4 regions of the Kitasatospora sp. NBC_01302 genome follow, and region 4 is predicted to be linked to each of the others. Evidence: predicted binding sites of a transcription regulator. Region 4 holds the regulator's gene; each other region holds the start of a gene.
What was found. The regulator HrcA, encoded in region 4, represses chaperone genes, less so after heat shock. The targets are predictions, from matches to a motif close to TTNGCACTCNGNNNNNCNGAGTGCNAA.
Positions count from the first base shown of each region.

Region 1: a site for HrcA is predicted at 1,159-1,185, ahead of groL (chaperonin GroEL). Genes of this name have one in related genera too.
Region 2: a site for HrcA is predicted at 800-826, ahead of groES (co-chaperone GroES). Genes of this name have one in related genera too.
Region 3: a site for HrcA is predicted at 1,431-1,457, ahead of OG294_RS23340 (FmdB family zinc ribbon protein). Genes of this name have one in related genera too.

Region 1 covers NZ_CP108404.1:5,181,411-5,183,609, forward strand. The annotation lists gene OG294_RS22570 (MoaD/ThiS family protein) at 1-236, shown strand, start outside; gene OG294_RS22575 (cold-shock protein) at 818-1,021, shown strand; gene groL (chaperonin GroEL) at 1,340-2,199, shown strand, end outside.
Region 2 covers NZ_CP108404.1:3,993,283-3,995,481, reverse strand. The annotation lists gene OG294_RS16985 (class I SAM-dependent methyltransferase) at 1-723, opposite strand, end outside; gene groES (co-chaperone GroES) at 969-1,277, shown strand; gene groL (chaperonin GroEL) at 1,439-2,199, shown strand, end outside.
Region 3 covers NZ_CP108404.1:5,357,281-5,359,479, reverse strand. The annotation lists gene OG294_RS23345 (MFS transporter) at 1-1,309, shown strand, start outside; gene OG294_RS23340 (FmdB family zinc ribbon protein) at 1,469-1,810, shown strand.
Region 4 covers NZ_CP108404.1:6,373,281-6,375,479, forward strand. The annotation lists gene htpX (zinc metalloprotease HtpX) at 1-217, opposite strand, end outside; gene hrcA (heat-inducible transcriptional repressor HrcA) at 571-1,779, shown strand; gene dnaJ (molecular chaperone DnaJ) at 1,858-2,199, shown strand, end outside.

The DNA.
Region 1 (2,199 bases), 1.2 Mb from region 4:
CCGAGGGCGCCGCCGAGGTGAGCGCCGAGGGCGCCACCCTGCAGGAGGTCATCGCCGACCTGGAGCGCAACCACCCCGGCATCGCCGCGCGGATCCTGGACGAGGCGGGCAAGCTGCGCCGCTTCGTGAACGTGTACGTCAACGACGACGACGTGCGGTTCGCCGAGGGCCTGGCCACCGAGGTCGGGGACGGCGCCGGGGTCTCGATCATCCCGGCGGTGGCGGGCGGCTGCTGACGCGGCGTCAGCGCCCCTTCGAGCGCGTTTCCAGGGCGCCGTCCGGCTGTTGGCCGGGCGGCGCCCTGCTGTCGGCCGCCCGCCGGTGGCGCGGCGGCCCGGCCGGTGTCCGTGGCTGTCTCCGGCAGGGCATAGGCTGTCCCCGATGTCCGGGTCCGGCTCGCCCCGCCGCTCGCACGGCAGTTGAGCGCGGCTGGAGCCGTCCGGCCGGTGAGACGCATCTGCCGAGGTATCGCCCGAACCCTGTCGGCGCCTCGTCAGAATTCTTTGGACTATTTGCGGGTTTCGTCCGCTATGTCCCAGCCGAATTGCCGAGGTCTGTCGCATTCATCCCCGACTATCCCTTGGCGCCCCAAGCGAATTGGCGTTCAGTGGCCCTGTTGCACAGGGCGCCGATGCGGATACATTCAGCCGCGGTCGATGCATGCGCCTGCTTCGTCAGCGCCAACTGGCGCCCGGGGGTGGGACGCTGCGGCATGCGGGAGCGCGCCCAGGGGGGATTCCTCGGGTCGCTCCACCAAGACCCGCGCCCGTGACCTGCGGGTGCGCGAAGGGCCAGCACAGCACTAGGGGAGTTCGGAATGGCTCAGGGCACCGTCAAGTGGTTCAACGCGGAGAAGGGCTACGGCTTCATCGCGGTCGACGGTGGTGCGGACGTGTTCGTCCACTACAGCGCGATCCAGATGGACGGCTACCGCACCCTTGAAGAGGGCCAGCGGGTCGAGTTCGAGATCTCCCAGGGGCAGAAGGGCCCGCAGGCGGACATGGTCCGCGCGGCGGTCTGACCTTTCCGAACCTCGGAGCCTCGGCTCTCACCGAGCTGGTGGTTCAGCGGCAGGCCCGTGGGACTTCCCGGACACCGGGACGTCCCGCGGGCCTGCCGTTCGTTTTGCCGCGAGTTGTCGTCGGGTCGCCCGAGGAGCTTGCACTCGCCATGCCGGAGTGCTAATCATTGGCGTTAGCACTCACAGCTTGAGAGTGACAACGGACCGGGTCGGTGAGGCTCCGGGAGCGGTAGGGGACAGGACCCCCGCATACCAGGGCCGTCCGTCGCGGGCACCACTGGTCCGAGCAGTCGACCGTGTCCTGGAGGACCACTTCCGATGGCCAAGATCATCGCGTTTGACGAGGAAGCTCGCCGCGGCCTTGAGCGCGGCATGAACCAGCTTGCCGACGCCGTCAAGGTGACGCTGGGCCCCAAGGGCCGCAACGTCGTCCTTGAGAAGAAGTGGGGCGCCCCCACGATCACCAACGACGGTGTCTCCATCGCCAAGGAGATCGAGCTCGAGGACCCCTACGAGAAGATCGGCGCGGAGCTCGTCAAGGAGGTCGCCAAGAAGACCGACGACGTCGCGGGTGACGGCACCACCACCGCCACCGTGCTCGCCCAGGCGCTCGTCCGCGAGGGTCTGCGCAACGTCGCCGCCGGCGCCAACCCGATGGCCCTCAAGCGCGGTATCGAGAAGGCCGTCGCGGCCGTCTCGGACCAGCTGCTGGCCCAGGCCAAGGATGTGGAGACCAAGGAGCAGATCGCTTCGACCGCCTCCATCTCGGCCGCCGACACCCAGATCGGCGAGCTCATCGCCGAGGCCATGGACAAGGTCGGCAAGGAAGGCGTCATCACCGTCGAGGAGAGCAACACCTTCGGTCTGGAGCTCGAGCTCACCGAGGGCATGCGCTTCGACAAGGGCTACATCTCGGCCTACTTCGCCACCGACCTGGAGCGGATGGAGGCGTCGTTCGACGACCCGTACATCCTGATCGCCAACTCCAAGATCGGCTCGGTCAAGGACCTGCTCCCGCTGCTGGAGAAGGTCATGCAGAGCGGCAAGCCGCTGCTGATCATCGCCGAGGACGTCGAGGGCGAGGCCCTGTCGACCCTGGTGGTCAACAAGATCCGCGGCACCTTCAAGTCCGTCGCCGTCAAGGCCCCGGGCTTCGGCGACCGCCGCAAGGCCATGCT
Region 2 (2,199 bases), 2.4 Mb from region 4:
CGCGGGCCCGGTGCCGAACCAGAGCACCGCCTCCTTGACCTCGCCGTGGTCGGAGACCCACTCCGCCTCGGCGTCCTCGGGGACGGCGTCGTGCGGGATCCCCGGGGCCACCTTGAGCGCTCCGAACGGGGTGCGGCGACCGGCCTCGATCGCCCAGGAGAGCGGCGGCGAGTACGCGGCGGGGTCGAAGACGCGGCCCTTGGCGGTGCGCCGGGCGGGGTCGGTGAAGACGGCGTCGAAGCCGTCCACCGACACCTCGGTGACGTCCGCGCAGCGCACCTCGATCAGCTCGGCGAGGCCGAGCGCGGCGGCGTTGGCGGCGGCCACCGCGCAGGTCAGCGGGTCCCGGTCGACGGCGAGGACGCTGATCCCGGCCCGGGCGAGTGCGATCGCGTCGCCGCCGATGCCGCCGCACAGGTCGGCCAGCCGGCGCACCCCGAGCGCGGCGAAGCGCCGGGCCCGCCAGTCGGCGACGGTGCGGCGGGTGGACTGCTCGACCCCGTTGGGAGTGAAGTACATCCGCCGCGCGTCGGCGCCGAACTTGGCCCCGGCCCGCTGACGCAACCGTGCCTGCCCCAGGGCCGCCGAGACCAGCTCCGCCGGGTGCTCCCGCCGCAGCCTGGTGGCCAGCGCCAGCTCCTGCTCGGGGGCGTACTCCTGCAGGTCGTCCAGCAGTCGCTGCCCCTGCTCGGTCAGCAACTGCTCAAAGCTCTCGGTCTCCACCCGCCCATTGTCCCGGGTGAAGGTCGCCCCGCTGACCTGCGGCCTGTCCCGCTCCCCGGATTCGCCGGGCGCGCCGTTGGCACTCTGGTTGACTGAGTGCTAACCGCGGCCTAAGGTCGTTCCTGGCACTCCCCCCAGGGGGAGTGCTAACGCGACAGTGCTGGTCTGACCCCCGCGACGGCAGGCCGACGGTGTCGCCACCTACCTGTTAGACAACCCCGTAATCTCCGAAGGGGAACTCGGACGTGACCACCGCCAGCAGCAAGGTTGCCATCAAGCCGCTTGAGGACCGCATCGTGGTCCAGCCGCTCGACGCCGAGACCACCACGGCCTCCGGCCTGGTTATCCCGGACACCGCCAAGGAGAAGCCCCAGGAGGGCGTCGTCCTGGCCGTCGGCCCGGGCCGCTTCGAGGATGGCCAGCGCCTGCCGCTCGACGTCGCCGTCGGCGACGTCGTCCTGTACTCGAAGTACGGCGGCACCGAGGTGAAGTACAAGGGCGAGGAGTACCTCGTCCTCTCGGCTCGCGACGTCCTCGCCATCGTCGAGAAGTAAGCAGTCCGGCGGACCTGACGGTCCGTCCTTTGGTCCCGCCCCGGATCCGTGTCTCCCTGCCAGGCAACTGCCGCAGGGGCCCAAGACAGGGGCCCGGGGCGTGGCTGTTGGTCCACCTGACGTGACGTCACGTAACGCAGACATCCCGAGGAAACGGAATCATGGCGAAGATCCTGCAGTTCGACGAGGACGCCCGCCGCTCGCTCGAGCGCGGTGTGAACAAGCTGGCCGACACCGTCAAGGTGACCATCGGCCCCAAGGGTCGCAACGTCGTCATCGACAAGAAGTTCGGCGCCCCGACCATCACCAACGACGGTGTCACCATCGCCCGTGAGGTCGAGCTCGACGACCCGTACGAGAACCTTGGCGCGCAGCTCGTCAAGGAGGTCGCCACCAAGACCAACGACGTCGCGGGCGACGGCACCACCACCGCCACCGTGCTGGCCCAGGCCCTGGTCAACGAGGGTCTGCGCAACGTCGCCGCCGGTGCCGGCCCGGCCGCCCTGAAGAAGGGCATCGACAAGGCCGTCGCCGCCGTCACCGAGCACCTGCTCTCGGTCGCCCGCGAGATCGAGGGCAAGGACGACATCGCCGCCGTCGCGTCCCTCTCCGCGCAGGACCCGCAGGTCGGCGAGCTGATCGCCGAGGCGATCGACAAGGTCGGCAAGGACGGCGTGATCACCGTCGAGGAGTCGAACACCTTCGGCGTGGAGCTCGACTTCACCGAGGGCATGCAGTTCGACAAGGGCTACCTGTCGCCCTACTTCGTCACCGACCAGGAGCGCCAGGAGGCGGTCCTGGAGGACCCGTACATCCTGATCAACCAGGGCAAGATCTCCTCCATCCAGGAGCTGCTCCCGCTGCTGGAGAAGATCCTGCAGGGCGGTGCCTCCAAGCCGCTGCTGATCATCGCCGAGGACGT
Region 3 (2,199 bases), 1.0 Mb from region 4:
GGCCCGCCCAACGGTCGAAAGCCCCGTCGTCGTCGACACCCCCAGCGCGCCCACGCGCGTCGGGTACGGCACCCTGCTGCGCACCCCCGGTGCGTGGACGTTCCTCCTGCCCGCCTTCGCGGCGCGCCTGCCCTACGCGATGCTCAGCATGGGCATCTCGCTGCTGATCCTGGGCACCCACGGCTCCTACGGCACCGCCGGCAGCGTGGTGGCGGCCGCCGCCGTCTCCCAGGCCCTGATCGGGCCGCAGACCGGCCGGCTGGCCGACCGCTACGGCCAGGCCTCGGTGCTGGTCCCCAGCGTGCTGGTGCACGCGGTCTCGGTCGGCGCGCTGATCGCGCTGGCGCTGGGCCACGCGCCGGTCTGGACGCTCTTCCTGATCGCCGTGCCGGCCGGTGCCACCGTGCCGCAGATCGGCGCCATGGTCCGGGCCCGCTGGGTGGCCAAGCTGGCCGACCGGCCGGCCCACCTGAACACCGCCTTCGCGTTCGAGTCGGTGACCGACGAGCTCACCTTCGCGATCGGCCCGGTGCTCACCGCCGTGATCGCCAGCACCGTGACCCCCGCCGCCGCGCTCATCGTCGAGGCCACGCTGACCCTGGTCGGCGGGCTGGCCTTCGCCGCGCAGCGCCGCACCGCACCGGCCCGGCTGGTGCGCGAGCCCGGCACGCGGCAGGCGTCCGCGCTCGCCTCGCCCGGCGTGCGGCTGCTGGCCGGCGTCTTCCTGGGCGTCGGCAGCGTCTTCGGCGGCATGCAGATCTCCGTCACCGCCACCGCCGAGGCGGCCGGGCAGGGCGGGCTCAGCGGCGTCGTCTACGGGATCTTCGCGGGCGGCTCGATGCTGGCCGGTGTGCTGTACGGCCTGATCGCCTGGCGGCGCTCGGCCCAGCAGCGGATGCTCGGCAGCTACGGCCTGCTGGTGCTGGGGTGCTCGACGCTCTGGGCGATGCCCAACCTGGTCACGCTGGCGGTTGCCGGGCTGGTCTGCGGGCTGGCCATCGCGCCGACCCTGATCACCGGCTACACGCTGGTCGAGACGCTGGTGGCGGACGGCGCCAAGACCGAGGCCTTCACCTGGCTGACCGGCGCGATCGGGCTGGGGCTGGCGGTCGGCTCGACCGTGGCCGGCCGGCTGATCGACCTGGGCGGGCCGTGGACCGGGTTCCTGGTGCCGCTGGCCGGCTCCGGAATCGGGCTGGTGGCGCTGGTCACGTTGCGGCGACTCCTGGTGGCTCCGGCCACCGAGAGCCGTACCGTTGCCAGGAGTGGCAGTGCGATGCCCTCGCTCGTCGGGGCGTCGGAGCACTGAGGCCGCCGGGGCGTCAGGGCGTCGTGGACCCGGCGGAGCGGGGTGCCGCAGCCGACGCGGTGCCGGCGTCATCGGGTCGGCGCTGGACTGATCCAGCGGAATGCCGCATCATGGACCGTCGTTAGCACTCATCAGGCGAGAGTGCCAGGAGGAAGACAAGTGCCCACGTACCAGTACCAGTGCACCGAGTGCGGCAGCGGCCTTGAGGTGGTGCAGAAGTTCACCGACGAGGCTCTGACCGTGTGCCCGAACTGCCAGGGTCGCCTGCGCAAGGTTTTCTCGGCGGTGGGCGTGGTGTTCAAGGGCTCCGGGTTCTACCGGACGGACAGCCGCTCCTCCTCCAGCAGCTCGGTGGGGGCCTCGTCCGGGGCCGCATCGGGCGGCTCGACCGGCTCGACCGGCTCCGGGGCGGGCGCGTCCTCGGCCTCGCCCGGCGCGTCGTCGTCCTCCTCGACGTCTTCGACGTCCACCTCCTCCGCGTCTTCGTCCTCGGCCGGCTGACCCGACTCGGTCGCAGCCGGCGGGAGCCGTCGCTCAACGCCCCTGGTGGCGCCCCTTCGGGGTGCCGGCAGGGGCGTTTTGCGTGCTGGGGCTGGGCTGGGGGAAGTTGTCCACAGGTGCGGGGTTATCCACAGAAATCCGGTGCGGCGTGGGCACGAGGGCGGCGGCAGCGGATCCTGAGCCCATGACCACGGTTCTCCCCACCCCAGCCCTGACCGCCCCAGCCCTGACCGTCCCAGACCCGACCGTCCCAGACCCGACCGCCCTGGCGTCCGGGCCACGTCCCGCGATTCGGCACTGCGCCCGACGGCCGCCGCCGACTCGCGCCTCACCGCAGCCGCCCCGGCGCGCCGTACCGCAGTTCCGCCCGATCCGGCGGGGTGGCAGCG
Region 4 (2,199 bases):
CCATCGCCCGTTCGGTGATCTTGTCGCTGAACCAGAACTGCGCGACGAAGAGACCGCCCATGAGCAGGACGATCAGTGGCCAGGCGCCCCGCAGCAGGACGATCAGCACACCCGTGAAGCCGACGTACAGCAGCCCGATCAGGAACATCGTGGTGACCATCCGCCCGGTCAGTCCACGATCGGGAGCGAAGCGGGTGTGGGGGCCGGACGCCGACATGGCTGCTCCTCTTTGGTCCTTCAATGTATCCACCGGGTTTTCCATCGCCCGAGCGGTCCTTGCCGGTGCTCAGGTCTCAGTTGCTATCGATGCTGCCACTTCGTCCGGCGCCGGGCACCACCCTGTCCGGAGACGTTCGCACCAGGCGTGTCGTGCCCGGCGGACCGGGACGTCATGCGGAGTGATCCGCGCGGCATCCCGGGCCAGGGCGTTCCTGCGATCGGACCCGGGCCTTACACTGGCAGGTACGGTTTTGGCACTCGTCTGGGCAGAGTGCCAAGCCGATCACCGGGCAGTACTTGTCAGGGCAGGACCTGGTACCTGGACAACGCGCGAAGAGGGAGGTGCGTGCCATGTTCGACGAACCCGATTCCGATCCGCGTCCGAGCGGCCGCGAGCCGGCGGCCACCGAGGCCACGAGAGTGCAGCGCACCGCCGCCGGCCCTCGGGCAGCGGCCAAGTCCGCGCCGCCGCGTGCCGCGGGGCGCGCCTCCGGCGCCGCCGCCGCGCGCCCCGGCGGCGAGCCGGGCGGCCTGGAGGTCCGCCAGCTCGACGAGCGCAAGCTCTCCGTGCTGCGTGCCATCGTGCAGGACTACGTCGGCACCGAGGAGCCGGTGGGTTCCAAGGCGCTGGTCGAGCGGCACAACCTCGGCGTCTCGCCGGCCACCGTGCGCAACGACATGGCCACCCTCGAAGAGGACGGCTACATCCAGCAGCCGCACACCAGCGCCGGCCGGATCCCGACCGACAAGGGCTACCGGCTCTTCGTCGACCGGCTGGCCGAGGTCAAGCCGATGAGCGCCCCCGAGCGGCGCGCGATCCGGCACTTCCTGGACGGTGCGGTCGACCTGGACGACGTGGTCGCCCGGACCGTGCGGCTGCTGGCCCAGCTGACCCGGCAGGTCGCGGTGGTCCAGTACCCCTCGCTGACCCGCTCCACGGTCCGGCACATCGAGCTGGTCGCGCTGGCGCCCGCCAAGGTGATGCTGGTGCTGATCACCAACACCGGCCGGGTCGAGCAGCGGATGGTCGACTGCCCGGGCCCGGTGCGCGAGAGCACCCTGGCCGACCTGCGCGCCCGGCTCAACGCCCGGGCCGGCGGCCGGCGCTTCCCCGACGTCCCGTCCCTGGTGGAGGACCTGCCCGCGGCCTTCGAGCCGGCCGATCGGCCGATCGTCTCCACCGTGCTCTCCACGCTCTTCGAGTCCCTGGTGGAGCAGAACGAGGAGCGGATCATGCTGGCCGGCACGGCCAACCTGACCCGCTTCGGCCATGACTTCCCGCTCACCATCCAGCCGGTGCTGGAGGCGCTGGAGGAGCACATGGTCCTGCTGCGCCTGCTCGGTGAGACCAACGAGGCCGGGATGACCGTGCGGATCGGCCGGGAGAACGAGTACGAGGGCCTGAACTCCACCTCGGTCGTCTCGGTCGGCTACGGCTCGGGTGACGAGAGCGTCGCCAAGCTCGGCGTGATCGGGCCCACCCGAATGGATTACCCCGGCACCATGGGGGCGGTGCGGGCGGTCGCCCGGTATGTGGGGCAGATCCTGGCAGAGTCCTAACCGGTCCCTGCGTACATTGGGTGGCGCAGCGGCAGTACCAGCAGCACTTTTCTAGAGGCGGAACAAGCGGAGTATTTGGTGGCCACGGACTACTACGCGGTACTCGGCGTCCGACGGGACGCGGGGCAGGACGAGATCAAGAAGGCGTTCCGGCGCCTTGCCCGTGAACTGCACCCGGACGTCAACCCGGACCCGAAGACGCAGGAGCGGTTCAAGGAGATCAACGCCGCTTACGAGGTGCTCTCCGACCCGCAGAAGCGGCAGGTCTACGACCTGGGCGGGGACCCGCTCTCGCCGGGCGGCGGCGGGGGCGGCTTCGGCGGCGGTGCGGCGGGCTTCGGCTTCTCCGACATCATGGACGCCTTCTTCGGCGCGGCCTCGGGCCAGCGCGGCCCGCGCTCGCGCACCCGGCGCGGCCAG